Regions from separate parts of the Mucilaginibacter sp. RCC_168 genome, predicted to be linked through region 1. Evidence: riboswitches for the same ligand, from Rfam matches in the RefSeq annotation. Region 1 holds a riboswitch; the other holds the start of a gene.
What was found. A riboswitch is a leader RNA that binds a small molecule or an ion and turns the genes downstream of it on or off. The one in region 1 is predicted to bind S-adenosylmethionine.
Positions count from the first base shown of each region.

Region 2: linked by a shared signal. The riboswitch ahead of AB6735_RS14135 (O-acetylhomoserine aminocarboxypropyltransferase/cysteine synthase family protein) and the one ahead of AB6735_RS20655 (peroxiredoxin family protein) in region 1 are both predicted to bind S-adenosylmethionine.

Region 1 covers NZ_JBFUPN010000022.1:82,868-90,775, reverse strand. Annotated here, with positions in the region: gene AB6735_RS20665 (SusD/RagB family nutrient-binding outer membrane lipoprotein) at 1-301, opposite strand, end outside; gene AB6735_RS20660 (SusC/RagA family TonB-linked outer membrane protein) at 307-3,489, opposite strand; gene AB6735_RS20655 (peroxiredoxin family protein) at 3,854-4,423, opposite strand; SAM riboswitch class I at 4,543-4,652, opposite strand; gene AB6735_RS20650 (GH92 family glycosyl hydrolase) at 4,986-7,274, shown strand; gene AB6735_RS20645 (LacI family DNA-binding transcriptional regulator) at 7,289-7,908, opposite strand, start outside.
Region 2 covers NZ_JBFUPN010000013.1:137,396-145,303, forward strand. Annotated here, with positions in the region: gene AB6735_RS14110 (acetate uptake transporter) at 1-282, opposite strand, end outside; gene gpmA (2,3-diphosphoglycerate-dependent phosphoglycerate mutase) at 385-1,074, shown strand; gene AB6735_RS14120 (hypothetical protein) at 1,158-1,646, shown strand; gene AB6735_RS14125 (homoserine dehydrogenase) at 1,697-2,932, opposite strand; gene metX (homoserine O-acetyltransferase) at 2,932-3,987, opposite strand; gene AB6735_RS14135 (O-acetylhomoserine aminocarboxypropyltransferase/cysteine synthase family protein) at 4,058-5,383, opposite strand; SAM riboswitch class I at 5,637-5,747, opposite strand; gene AB6735_RS14140 (PLP-dependent aspartate aminotransferase family protein) at 5,937-7,052, opposite strand; gene AB6735_RS14145 (hypothetical protein) at 7,133-7,660, shown strand; gene mqnE (aminofutalosine synthase MqnE) at 7,748-7,908, shown strand, end outside.

The DNA of each region.
Region 1 (7,908 bases):
CTTTGGTATATGCGGTTGTCCACAAGCCCTGGAATGAGGTATTGGTGAATATATATCGGTCGGGATCGGTATATTGTATTTTGGACCAATTTTGTACGAAAAGCAAACTTGAACCCATGTTGTCTTCTACGCCCCAGTACGTATCGGATATATTTTTGATAACGCCTGTAAGCAGGTAATCAGGTTGTGGATTTTGTGTCGCATTGGGATTCTGGTTAATATCAACCAGTTGTTTTTTGCACGATGCTAATGATAATAACAAGGTGCCTGATAGTATAATGGATGTATATTTAAGCTTCATGATTGTTAGAATTTAAGGTTAACATTAAAACCAATATTGCGTACAGTAGGCAGGGTTAGGTCTTCCAGGCCTTGCCCGTTGCCAGTGTTAAAGGCGGTTTCGGGGTCGATGTTAGGCGCGTTTTTGTGGATGATCAGCAGGTTACGGCCCACAACGGCAAATGACGCTCCCTGGAAACCAATACTTTTAGCCCATTTTTGAGGCAGGGTATAACCCAGTTTTATTTCCCTTAATTTAACATAGGTAGCGCTGTAAACAAATGGCTCGTCGGCATTGGTTAGTGATTTATAGTATGCCTGTGCCGGTAAAATAGTGGTGTTTTTGCTGCCATCAGCTTTTACACCGTTATAAACAATACCATCATTATATACCGTTACGCCAGCTGGGGCATTGCCGCTTACCTGCACTGCGGTACCTGATGTATTATTGCCCGGATAGTAATAACTTATACCGCCATTAGCTGTGCCACGACCGGGCAGGGTAGATGCCAGGATACCGGTATAGGTACCTGTTTGGTTAGTACCCGAAAAAACAGAACCACCAATGTGAGCGTCAATCAGGACGCTTAAATTAATGCCTTTATAAGTAAAACTGTTATTGATGCTGCCCAACCAGTCTGGTGTATATTTGCCCAGGTATTGTATAGTTGGATTAATGGCCGGTGTGCCATCGGCATTTACAACAACCTGACCGCTGGCATTTCGCTGAAACGCATTACCATAAATAGCGCCATAGGGCTGTCCAATCGCTGCCAGTACCTGTACGGTACCATCAGATCCTAAGATAAAGCTTTGCAGGCGACCCTCATTATCCAGCGAAACAACTTTACTTTTGTTGCGCGAGTAATTGACGTTGATGTCCCAGCTAAAATCTTTCAGTTTTACCGGTGTTAAGCCCAATTGTAACTCCAAACCTTTATTATTAATAGTACCGCCATTGATTAGGTTTTGGCTATAACCTGTAGTTTGGCTTACATTTACGTTGAGTATCTGATTAATACTATTGGTGTTGTAAACGCTTGCATCCAAACGGATCCTGTCATTAAAAAAGCCTACTTCAAATCCCGCTTCTGCAGAGGTTGTGGTTTCTGGCTTTAAATTAGGATTAAGGTTGAGGCTATTGGCACTTTGCTGAGGGTTTGAACCAAAGGGAGCAGTAAAATCATATGTATTTAGCAGTTTGTATGGGTCAGTGTCTTTACCAACTTTTGACCAGCCACCACGAAGTTTTAAATAGCTCAATACATCGCTCTTGATATCCAGCGCTTCTGATAATATCAAGCTTCCGTTAACAGAAGGGTAGAAGTATGACAGACTGGCTCTTGGAAGTGTAGATGACCAATCGTTGCGTGCAGTAACGTTTAAAAAAGCATAGTTCCTGAATCCAATCTGGCCCGATGCAAAATAGCTATACCTTTTAGATTTGTAATAAGCGCTTGATGATATCAGCGGATCACGGGAGTTGCTTAATGTATACAAACCATTAACAGCCAGTTTGGGTGCCTTTTGATCATGATTCTCTAATAGATTTACCCTGATATTACCACCTATTAAGGCGTCGATTGAAAAATCATCGTTTAACTTTTTGGTATACTGTAACCGGCCTTCGGTGTTGGTTTCGGTAACATCGTAAGCATCTTCTTCATATGAGCCAAAAGGAGTACCATTAGTACCATAGGCTATTTTGATCTTGCGGCGGTCGTTATAGTAATCAGTACCGGTACGGAAGTTTGCCGATAATCCGTCGATGATCTTATAGTTCAATTCCGCGCTACCGATAAAACGGTTCTTTGTTTGTCCAACTGTATTTTCATAAGCCATAAAATATGGATTGCTGTAATAGCTGTTGTTCCAGTTAAAGGTATTGCCATTGGCATCCAAATAATTTTTTAACTGACTTACATCAACCTGGCGACCAAACCATGTAAATTGCAGCATAGTACTGGTAGCTCTTTTACCGCCTGAGCCTGGCAAATTGGCGGCATCATCTTTAATATAGTTAGCAATGGTGGTTAAGGTTAGTTTAGGAGTGATCTTGTAAGTGGCATTCAATATAAATGAGTTGCGACCCTGTTCGGAATTAGGAATAACCCCGGTTTGATGCAGATTATTATAACCTAATCTGAAATCATATTTATCACCTGAGCTTGCCAGTGAAATACCATTATTTAATGTTACACCTGTTTTAAAAAAACTGCGTACATTATCTGGATGGGCTATAAAGGGAACGGGTGTACCGTTTGAGTTAAATTGAGGGATCAGCTGACCATCCAGGGCAGGACCCCAACTTTCATCCACGCCATCATTTACACCACCGCCTTTACCATCCACATAGCTGAATTTGCCGTTTGAACCCTGACCGTATTCATTTTGATACTTGGGCAGACCCAATAAATTGGAAAACGAAGTATTTGAATTAATATTAATTCCCAAGCCTTTGGTGCCTTTTCCACTTTTAGTTTTTATTAAAATTACACCATTAGCAGCTCGCGAGCCATAAAGTGCAGCAGCATTAGGCCCTTTTAGCACAGTAAGTGATTCAATATCTTCTGAGTTAAGATCTGAAATAGCATTGGCAAAATCCCTTGAACCACCGGTTCCTAAAAACTGGCTGTTATCAACGGGTAAACCATCAACTACAAACAAGGGTTGGTTATTACCTGAAATAGAGGTTTCACCACGGATGATGATACGTGATGAACCCATATCGCCCTGGCTGTTGGTTACATTTACACCTGCTATTTTACCGCTTAAAGCATTCACCAGGTTGGTTTCCTTGGCTTCGGAGATATCCTTTGATTTTAAACCCTGCACGGCATAGCCGAGCGTCTTTTTATCTTTGGATATGTTGAGCGCCGTGATCACCACCTCGTTGAGGGCGTTTGCCTGTTCTTCTAAGATGATACGGAACTGGGCGTCGCTGCCGGTAACGGGTATTTCTTTAGTGGTAAAACCAATATAAGTTATCCGTAACACGTCATTTACCTTGGCGCTTAAGGTAAACTTACCGTCGCTGCTGGTTTGTACACCGTTGGTTGTTCCTTTAACAGAAACACTAACGCCGGGCAAGGGTAGCCCGTCTGACTTGGCGGTTACCACTCCGCTTATTTTAACAGATTGCGCTGCAACCGTTTGGATGAAAATAAAAGGCAACAGTATTGCCAGTAGTAGTTTGTAATTTTTAAACATGGTAATTGATTGTGAATGTTAACGATACCATACAGCATCCGAAAAAATGAAAGGCTTAGTCATCCGCAGATCTGATGACCCGGTGATCTATAGCATTCCCTTAACTGTAAATTTTTGATTGTTGGGTTTGTGTTGCCTGAGATAAAAAGCCTGACCGACCTAAGCAACGCTGTAAGTTAACAGCAGCAACACATGTTTTGCATAGATGACATAGGGGTAGAAGCAGATGTTAAAGTGTAAATGTTCAAAACAGAAGCGTTGTTTAAGGTTATGTAATTTGTTTTCATATCCGGTGTGATTGTTGATTAAATCGATATAGCATTGTGTGACGACAGGATCAACGACACATGCCTTATTATTTATTTTAGTTTACAGACGCGGTTTTGTTATTCACCAAAGCGTCGACCACTTTAACCATTGAGGCAAACTCATACTGATCATACAGGCGGGTGAGATAAACGATGCGGCCCTCGCGGTTGATGACTACATTGCGGGTAACACCGCTCTTTTTTTTGGCAAACCTTCCAAAAATTTCGGCACCAGGATCAAGCGCCAGATCATAGGTGATCTTCATGTCGCTGTGAAACTTCTGCACTTTTTTCAAAGGCTCATCACGGTCTACGCCAATCAATATCAGGTCCTGGTCTTTGTAAGCTTCCCAAATGTCTTTTTGCAGGTGTGGCATTTCCTGGCGGCATACACTGCACCAGCTGGCAGTAAACTGAAGTATCACTACTTTACCGCGTAACTGCTTTAAAGTTGTTGTGCTGCCGTTGGTTAATACCAATTCAAAATCATCTGGGGCCTGGTCGCCAACTTTTACCAGATAACCACGATCGATATTAGCCGAATCTACAGCCTGTACCGATTGTGCCTGGACGGCAACGCCGGTGGATAGGAAAAGAGAAACTATGAGTAAAAGTTTGTTGTTCATTGAATTTATTAAATAAGGCCCGCTATAATTAAGCCGGGGATAAAAAATTAACAGATTTCAATTAAACAGAAATAATGGAGAGGATATCAGAACAGCCTATAGCTGTATATGTGGACGTATCATTATCTTTTCTGCAAATAATGGCAGATAGGAATTAGCACCTTTATAACAATCTGTACAGGTTGCTAAGACATCACAGGGCCTTTCCCTCAGTCTTTCTGGATAATTAAAAAATGAAATAAAGAACGATTTCGGCTGCAAACATATAAATAATTCTATTAAATCCATAGACTTTATATCGATTTGGTAATTTTCGCTTATTTCTTACAATTGGGTGGCAAAAGGAGAGAGGGAGATAGATGAAATAGAGTAAGTCATCCTGAACTTATTTCCAGATTCCACAAGACTGAGCACCCTTAAAAATAGATGGCGGGTAAAACAAAAGATCAGGAAAACGATTAAGTAAATAATTCAAATGTTTTTGAGAAATATGATCTTAAAAATAAGAGATTTGTTTTTGATCTGCTGTCAGGTCGCTTACCAATTATACCTTCTGCTCACTATGCAATTAAAACGTAGCATTTACTTGTTAGGCTTACTAACCTTTGTTTACGCGGATAATTTCGCCCAAACCACAGCCACTAAAAAGCAACTGGATGAGGTTGATTATGTTGATCCGTTAATAGGTACTTCTCTAAAAGGTTTTGCCAAAAATTTTGAGGAAGGCAATGGTGGGGGCGGCACCATGCCCTGCGTAAACGTACCCTTTGCCATGACCAACTTTGTAGCGCAAACCCGCGAAAACAAAATGAGCTATATGGTTTATCACTATGAGGATAGTAGGGTTATCGGGTTCGCGGCCAGTCACCAGCCCACCGTTTGGATGGGCGATTACGGCTATGTATCAGTGATGCCGCAGGTAGGTAAATTACGTGTTTTACCAAAGGAGCGGGTACTTTCCTTCAGCCATAAAGATGAGGTGTCCAAACCTTATTACTATTCGGTAAAGCTAAAAACTACCGAGGCAGAGAAGATCAAAGCCGAAATAGCGGGCGCTAATACCTGTGGTATGTTCCGGTTTACTTTTCCCAAGGCCGATCAGGCGCATATCATTATCCAGGGTATCAACCTGAACCCCGAACTGAAGGACTGGGCCAATGATTATACCGTACGGATCAAAAAGCTAAAAGGTTACGTGCACGTAGATACGGTAAATAACGAAATAACAGGTTATAACCCCGACCGGCAGTCGGCACAGTTAGGTCCTGAGTTGAAGAATTTTAAAGGGTATTTTGTGATCAGGTTTAACAAGCAGATCAAAAAATATGGTACCTGGGACAAGCAGGTGATCAACAAAGGCAGTCATGAGCAATATGGTACCCGGATGGGGGCCTTTATATCGTTCCGTACCAAGGCTAATGACGAGGTGAGGGTAGTAGTAGCCACGTCGTTTATCAGCCTGGAGCAGGCCCGCGAAAACCTTAAAAAGGAGATCCCTGACTGGGATTTTGACCAGGTAGTAAAAAACACGCGCGACCAATGGCAACAGGCCCTAAAAGCAATACAGTTAAGCAGGGTAAGCAGGGATCAGCGGACGATCTTTTACACCGCTTTATTCCATACCATGCTGTTTCCGAGGCAGTTTTCGGAATATGGTAAATATTACAGCGCCTTTGACGATAAGGTGCACAAAGGTGAATCGTACAATGATTATTCGCTTTGGGATACCTTCAGGGCGTTGCACCCGCTGCTGACGCTTATCCAGCCGAAGAGGGTTGATGGTATGGTTCAATCGCTGTTGCAGATGTACCAGGAGGGTGGCTGGATGCCGATGTGGCCAAATCCAACCTATACCAATATTATGATAGGTACTCACGCAGATGTTGTTGTGGCCGATGCCTATATAAAAGGTTTCCATGGTTTTGATACCAAACTGGCTTATGAAGCGCTGCATAAGGACTCGTACGAAGCCCCGGATGGCGATGCCCACAAACGCTGGGGCGACCGTGACCTTTGGACGAGCTTTGAAGCCCGTGGTGGCCTCACCAACTATCATAAATTAGGCTTTATACCCGTAGATAAAACCCGGGAATCGGTTTCGCGTACCATTGAGTATTCTATTGATGATTATGCTGTAGCCCAGGTGGCTAAAGGTTTAGGCAAAGACGACGACTATAAACAGCTGATGGCCTGGAGTAAAAACTATCAGAATGTGTACGATAAGGCAACCGGTTTTATGGCTCCCCGTAATTCCGACGGACATTTTTCGGCCAAGCCGGATTCGGGTTTTACGGAAGGAACCAAGTGGACCTATACCTTCGGCGCCATGCATGATATTCCGGGAATGATCAAATTAATGGGCGGTGAAAAGGCTTTTGCCGATAAACTGAGCCAAAATTTTAGCGAGGGCCACTATCGTGCGGACAACGAGCCTGGTCATCATTACCTGTACCTGTTTAACTATTGCGGCATGCCATGGAAAACGCAGGAGCTGGTTCGGGAACATACTTCGACACAGAACTTCAGGAACGCGGCTATAGGTATCAACGGAAATGATGATTGCGGCCAGACTTCGGCATGGTATATTTTTAATGTGATGGGCTTTTATCCGGTAGCGCCTGCGTCTGGAGTTTACAGTATTGGTGCGCCACAATTCCCATATATAGTTTTGAACCTGCAGCATAGCAAAAAGCTGATCATTAAGGCTACGGGTCTCTCTGCCAAAAATAAATATGTAAAGGAAGTAAGCTTTAACGGTACGCCAATAAAAGATTTTACCACTTCGCACAAACAGATCAGCGAAGGGGGAACGTTGGCATTCACCATGACCGATAAACCACAGAAGTTATAAGAATCGAAAACTGCTTAGTTGGTGGCACGAGTAGAGTCTCTGACTACCAGTTTGGATGGGAGTGTGATATTTTCTTTTTCTAACTGTATAGGCTTCCCTGCCAGGTGACCGAATAATAGTTCAGCGGCTTTGCGGCCCATATCATATGCCGGTTGTAAAACCGTAGTAAGTGGTGGGTTTAGGATGGCCGCGGTGATCTGGTTGGTAAAACAAACCACTTTGATATCATTAGGGATGTTTAGTCGCAGCTCCTCGCAGGCCAGGTAGGTGGTAGTGGCCAAATGTTCAACCGTAGCGATGATGCCATCAGGCTTTACGGTGATTATATGTTCTTTTAAAACAGCAATGTTTTCCTGGTTATACTTATTGGAGCAGCTGATAATATTTTCTTCTTTGGATTTCACCTGATATTCGGTCAGCGCCTTTTTATAGCCACCCTCACGGGCCTGCAAGATAGAAGGATAGCCTTCAATAGTAACCAGCGATATGTTTTTACAACCCCGTTCAAGCAGGTGTTTGGTGGCCATGTAAGCACTGTTAAAATCATCGGTTTTGATCTTGGCGGTAGGAATATCCTCACAAACCCGGTCGAAAAAAACAATGGGTACACCTGCTTGCTGTAGCTCCTGTATGT
Region 2 (7,908 bases), on a different contig from region 1:
CTTTGGCATCACAATTAAACCTACTAATGACAGCCAGAAGAAACCATAAGATGTAAAAGCGGTTAAGCCGAAGGTATTATTCTTTTTGGCTTCAATAACACCGGCTATTACTTGGGCCAGTCCGCCGTAAAATATACCCATGGCCAATATCATGGTGTTCATTTCAAAAAAACCGGCATTGTGAATGTTCAACAATACAGTGGTCATGCCGAAGGCACAAAGTCCAAGAGGAGCAGGATTGGCGATGCCATCTTTAACTGCTACAGGCGTTGTAGGGATCATAATAGGTTAGATTTTTTATAGGTTCGCCGCAATCTAACTGATTTATAAATATTAAGCAAATTTTTACAACTCCAGGAGTACTTTTACGTTAAGTATTTATCTATGCAGAAATTAGTATTGATACGCCACGGCGAAAGCGCCTGGAACCTGGAAAACCGCTTTACCGGCTGGGAAGACGTTGATCTGTCTGAAAATGGTTATGAGCAGGCCAAAAACGCTGGTCGCATCCTTAAAAAGAACGATTACAATTTTGATGTAGGTTTTACATCGTACCTTAAACGATCTATCAAAACCCTGCATTTTATTTTGGAGGAGTTGGATCACCTCTGGATACCGGTTGAAAAATCATGGCGCTTAAATGAACGTTTTTATGGCGCATTACAGGGCATGAATAAAGATGAAGCCATTGCACAATACGGGGCAGAACAGGTGCATAAATGGCGACGCGACCCTAATGAGCACCCGCCGGCTATCACCACAAGTGATCCGCGTTATCCCGGCCATGATCTGCGGTATAAGGGCTTGACCGACCGCGAGCTGCCGTTGACTGAAAACCTAAGCGAAACCATGGATCGTGTTTTACCTTTCTGGAATGAGCGTATCGTAAAAGCTATGCGCCGTAACCAAAAGGTGGTGATTGTTGCTCACGGAAATAGTCTTCGTGCTTTAGTAAAATATATTGATCATTTGAGCGATGAAGAAGTAAGTGAGCTCGAAATACCCACCGCTATACCCTGGGTATACGAACTTGATGAGGGATTAAACCAGATAAGGCATTATTATCTGGATTAATCAGCAAACACAACGGTTTCATTTTTATATGTGTGGTATTTGTTTATATTCGTTGCATTATAAATCTTATCTCCACTCAAAAAATGAAAAAATCTGATGTTTATGAAATTGCCATAAAAATTCTTGGTATTTATCTTTTGGTGGCGGATATCTCCAAACTACCTGGCTTACTTACTTTTTTAAGTGCGCACGGTGGTAATATGAATGCAGCGCAAGGGGCAGAGCAGATCAACGATTTATGGATAAACAGTTTGCAATTTGCCTTATTATTCATCCTGGCTATTTTTCTTATAGCTAAAACAAAGTTTATTACCCGCTTGGTTACCAATTCGGCAGATTACCAGGAAAATGCAAAATTGTTTGCAGACAGGAAGGTGATCTATGAAATGGCGCTCCTGATCATTGGTGGCTTGCTGATCGTAAATACCCTGCCCGATCTGATCTACAGAATATATAACTTGACCAACGTCGCTGATCAGCAAAGTGTAATATCTTCCTGCTCAAGATTATTCATAGGCATTATCACGGTAGCTTTTGGTAAACGCATAGCGGCTTACTTTGCCAAGGTTTAAATAAAAAGGCCCCGTTTCCAGAGCCTTTTATATCATTCTACAAATAAAGTTTATACAGCCTCAACTGCTAATTCTTTTTCTGATGCTAAACTCACTCCGGTAAGTTGATCAGCAAAAGCGATAAAGGCTTTGCTCTCAGAAATCAAATCCTGATTATCAATCAGATTTTGAAGATTGACTTTCCCAATAACAAACTTATAGCTGCCCGAGTAATAGCGCTCTTGTATGTGTTTGAAGTTTAAGGCTTCAACCAGGCTTTCATCATCATATCTCAGGTAAATATTCAGTTCAATATTATTAGTAAAGTTAAGGTCGGTTTTTTCCTTAGCTTTTTTATACTCATACTGATAGTTATAACGCAAAGCCGCGATGTCAGATAACACAGCCGATCCGGTAGGATGGCCACCTGCGCCTTTACCAAAAAAGAATTGCTGATCCGCAAATGCAGCCTGCACGGTTACGCCGTTATATTCATACTCCACATTGTATAAAAACTCCGTTTCGTTCACAAACTTAGGCAGTACAAATAAGGCTACGTTGCGTTCATCCAGTTCTTTAGCTACAGGAACCAGTTTTATTTTCAGATTTTTTTCGCGGGCGTATTGTAAGTCTTGCGCGCCCAGGTTTTGTATACCGAAGTTAAATACTTCATCAGGCTGTACAATTACACCATAGGCATGAGCAGCAGCTATCACCAGTTTATATTTGGCGTCAAAACCACCCACATCACTGGTCGGGTCGGTTTCTGCAAAGCCAAGATCCTGAGCTTGTTTCAGGGCGCTATCATAATCCAACCCTTCAATAAAGCCTTTTGAAAGGATGTAATTTGATGAACCGTTAAAAATACCGCTGATAGAATGCAGCAATTCATTATCATAATACTCTTCCAGGTTACGGATGATCGGGATACTGCCGCAAACCGCACCCTCATATAATAAAGATGTACCGTATTTATGTTGTAACTCAATTAATTCCTCCAGATGAAGGGCGATCATTTTTTTACTGGCTGACACCACATTTTTACCAGATTTTAACGCTCTTGACACAATTTCAAAAGCCGCTTCGGTATCATTGATCAGCTCAACAATGGTATTGATCTCCGGGTTATCAAGTAGTTCATCCCGGTCGGTAGTAAATAAATGTGCCGGCAGGGAACGCTCTTTATGCGGATCCTTTATGGCAAATTTTACAATTTCAATGTTTAAATTTTTGGTTTTAACGATATCATAAAGCCCTTGTCCAACAACTCCAAATCCAAATAATCCGATATTTAACTTTTTACTCATTACGCTGTACGTTGTAGTTCTATAATTTTTCCTTTTACATCTGTTTTAAAAAACGATGTGATGATATTTGTTAATGCTTCTGTCTCAATTAAAAACCCATCATGACCATAAAATGAATCGAGCTCGGCAAAGGCTGATTTTGGGATATGATTAAATAAATACTTCTGTTCTTCAAGCGGGAACAACACATCCGAATGAATGCCGATCACCAAAGTACGTGCTTTGATCAAACTCAATGCTTTTTCAACTCCATTACGGCCACGCCCCACATTATGTGAATCCATGGTTTTGGTTAAGTACCAGTAACTGTAGGCGTTAAACCGGTTCACCAGTTTCTGTCCCTGGTAGCTTTGATAGGTCGACGCACGATAATCATCTACTTTATCATCACTTTCTTCCTGCTGGGTTATGGAATAAGTTTTATATCCACGATAGGAGAGCAGGGCGATACTTCTCGCCGCTTTAAGCCCTTTTTGGCCACCATCTGGTGTATTGGCATAAAAAGTACGGTCGGTAGTAATAGCGAGGCGCTGAGACTCATTAAACGCGATACCCCAGGGTGAATGACGGGCGTTGGTAGCAATAAGGATCAGGTTTTTGATCCGTTCAGGTTCTATAATAGCCCACTCTACCGCTTGTTGGCCACCAAGTGAACCACCTATAAGGATATGAATATTTTCGATCTGTAAATGATCTGCCAATAACTGATGTGCTTTTATAATATCCCTGATGGTAAACTGCGGAAATGCCTGAAAATAAGGTTGCCCGCTTACCGGATTGATGCTCAAAGGATTACTTGTACCATAAGGTGAACCTAGAATATTCGCGCACACAATAAAATGTTCTTCAGGGTTAAAAAGGAACCCGGTACCTACCAGGCCTTTCCACCAGTCAAACACATCGGCATTGGCTGTAAGTGCATGACAGATCCAGATCACATTGTCCTTCGCTTTATTTAACCTGCCATAAGTATGAAAACCAATTTCCAGATCCTGTATCTGCTGACCCGATTCAAATTCAAATGCTTCTGTGTACTTAAATATTTCTGTATTCATTATTTTATTATTCGAGTTTTAAGCTTGAGTTTAAGTTGCCAACTCACCACTCACAGCTCACCACTCACTATTATACTAACTCTGCAGCAAGCTGCTTTACTTTGGCAAATGCCTGTTCAAAATCGGCTTTGATATCATCAATGTGTTCGATGCCTACCGATACTCTTAATGATGTTGGCGTAACCCCGGCTGATAACTGTTCTTCGTCAGACAGTTGCTGATGCGTTGTGGCCGATGGCTGAATGATCAGCGTTTTGGCATCACCCAGGTTAGCCAGATGGCTTACCAGTTGTAAACTGTCGATAAAATGACTTGCTTGTTGTTTATCACCTTTGATTTCAAATGACAACACCGCTCCAAAACCGTTTTTTAAATATTTTTTTGCCAGCGCATGATATGGTGATGACTGTAGTCCCGGATAGCTCACCTTCGCTACTTGCGGATGCTGCTCCAGCCATTTGGCCAGTTCCAATGCATTATCTACATGGCGTTGTACACGCAAAGACAAGGTTTCCAAACCCTGGATGTTCAACCATGAATTAAATGGCGATTGTGAAGGGCCAAAGTCACGTAAACCTTCAACACGGGCGCGTATAATAAACTGAATGTTACCAAACGGGCCATTGATACCAAATACATCAGCAAATACCAAACCGTGATAGCCTTCGGATGGTTCTGTAAACTGAGGGAATTTTCCGTTACCCCAGTTATAATTACCACCGTCAACAATAACACCACCAATACTGGTACCATGACCGCCTATCCATTTGGTAGTTGATTGCACCACAATGTGAGCTCCGTGCTCCAGCGGTCGAAAAAGATATCCGGCTGCGCCAAATGTATTATCAACAATAAGCGGCAGGTCATGCTTTTTGGCTAACGCGGCTACCTTTTCAAAGTCAGCTATCGCATATCCAGGATTACCAATGGTTTCCAGGTAAATAGCTTTGGTTTTATTATCAATTAAAGCCTCAAGGTTTTCGGCTGTATCATCTTTTGCAAAACGTACGTCGATGCCCAAACGCTTAAAAGCTACTTTGAATTGATTGTAAGTACCGCCGTAAAGAAAAGGTGAGGTAACAAAATTATCACCGGCCTGCAATATATTATTTAAGGCTAAAAACTGCGCAGCCTGGCCCGATGCTGTAGCCAAAGCCGCAACACCACCCTCTAAAGCCGCCACACGTTTTTCAAACACATCTGTAGTAGGATTCATTAAACGGGTGTAAATATTACCAAACTCTTTCAGCGCGAAAAGATTAGCCCCATGCTCCGCATTTTTAAATACGTATGACGTGGTTTGGTAAAGCGGCACAGCACGTGAACCAGTGGTCGGGTCGACTTCCTGACCTGCATGTAATTGTAGGGTTTCGAATTTTAAATTGTTGGCAGACATGGTTGTAAGATTGAAATGTGTTTAATTAATTTTTTGACGATTTGATGGATTTTTAACCTGCCGGTAAATAATCTTTACCAGTTGTTGCAACACGTGTGTTTTTCGGGATCAGAAAAAGAAGACGTGTTAAGTCGATCAGCAGCAGCAACACATACAAATACCGCTAATATTTAAGCAAATAGGTTGTATGTTACCGTTTGAGGTATTAAAAATGTTGTACTGATTAAATTTAATTAAACTTTTCATGGTTATAAATTTATATTCCCCGGGGTTATTTTCCGGGACAGGAATTGGCACCTTCTCCAATTTTGGAGGGTTGCCAGCGGGTCATTGAGCCTGATCTCTCGCCGCTTCTTTATAAATCAAAACCCGAACTATCGCGGGGAATTGATCAATGGTATCGCTACCAAATATTGTTGCAAATATAGGGTGATATATATTGAAATTCCAAATTAAATTTTTCTTTAAGGTAAAAGGCGAAAGGTTAAGGGCGAAAGATCTCGTTTTAATATTCGTAAAAATGACCTTTTGCCTTTCACTTTTTACCTTTATCCTAATTCAATGCTTGCTCTAAATCCGCTATCAGATCATCTATATGTTCTAAGCCTACAGATACCCTCAATAGGTTCCGTGGTGTTTTAGTATCCGGCCCCTCAACAGTTGCACGGTGTTCCATCAAGCTTTCAACACCTCCCAGACTGGTGGCACGGGTAAATAAGTTGAGTTTGTTGATGATATTATGCGTATCATTTTCATCGCCCTTAATAATAAAAGACAGCATGCCACCAAAAGCCAGCATTTGTTCTTTAGCTATGGTGTGTTGCGGATGCGATGGCAGGCCCGGATACATTACTCGCTCAACCATGGGATGCTGTTCTAAAAACTCAGCCAACAGCTGCGCGTTCTGTACGTGACCTTTAACGCGATAAGGTAATGTTTTAATACTGCGGGCCAGGTAATAGCAATCGGTTGGGGAGGGGATGGCACCACCCATTTCCTGTACCTGGCGTATTTTTTGCCACCATTCGTTTTTTTCGGCAGTAATTAAAGCGCCACCCATCAGGTCGCTGTGGCCGCCAAAATATTTGGTTGCTGAGTGCATCACCAGATCGGCACCCAAAGCAAGTGGTTGCTGGCATATCGGAGTAGCGAAAGTGTTATCGCAAACCACTTTAATCCCCCTGGCTTTAGCAATAGCCACAACCTTTTTAATATCAGTTATCTTGAGCAATGGGTTCGACGGCGTTTCCAACCATATTAAACCGGTTTCGGGTTTAATATGCTGTAGCAACAGCTCCGCATCGTTTACATCAATAAAATCAAAAGTTAAAATACCAGCAAATAGGTTTTTGAGTTGATTGCGCAAACCATGATACATATCATCAGGCGCTATAATATGCGTCCCTGCAGGCAACGATTGAAATACTGACATACCTGCCGCGTTTCCCGATGAAAATGAGGCAGCGTCAACGCCGTTCTCTAACTGAGCTAATACATTCTCCAAAGATGCCCTGTTAGGGTTTGATGAACGGCTGTAGATATGCCCGCCAGGGAAATCACCATCGATACCGCGTTCAAAAGTGGTAGACAATATAATAGGTTGTATCACGGCTTTTGATGATTCGTCCTTTTTATTCCCGGCGTGTATAGCTATAGTTTCTATTTTCATTTGGCCAAATTAAATAAGATTATTTTTATAAAATGTAGCGGAGGAAATATTTTTTGCGTAATAGTTTAAAAACCTATATCATGAAAGCGCTATACTTATCCGTTATCATTATTTTAATTTCAATAACCGGCTGCAAAAAAGATAATATCGCCAATGAAAATGAGTTTAACAAAAGCTATAATGCCTGGTTGAGCTTCAAGAAAGGCTCTAATAATTCCTACGTTTATACTACAAACTTTGGATCATGGACAGGTTATGGTTCAGAGACCAAAATTGGGGTAATTAACGGCAAAATTACTTCTCGGGATTTTACCGCTGTTCGGTTACGAAGGGATGGTACCAATAAGCAGGATACCGTTTCGCAATGGCATGAAGATGCCGATCATATCAATACTCATCCTAATGATGCTGGTGAATCACTTACTTTAGATGGTGTTTATCAAAAGGCCAAAACGGTTTGGCTTAAAGCCGATAAGAAAAATAACGATATTTATTTCGAAACCAAAAACAATGGCATGATATCCAGTTGTGGTTTTGTTAAGAAAGGATGTCAGGACGATTGTTTTAATGGTATAACTATTGACTTAATTAGCCCTGTGCAATTTTAGTGTCATTTACTTCTGTCAACTTTGCAATGAATTATCTCATAAAGCATAATTTTATGCTTTTTAGTACATTTGCGCAAAGTTTTTTCCATGGAAGCTGAAGGTAATTTACAGTTATTATTACAAAATCCGGATCTATCCGCTGATTTAAAGCACATTGCCGAAAAAGTTCTGAACAACGAACGCATCACCTTTGATGAAGGTGTGATACTATACGAGCAGGGCGACCTGGGTTATCTGGGCGTTTTGGC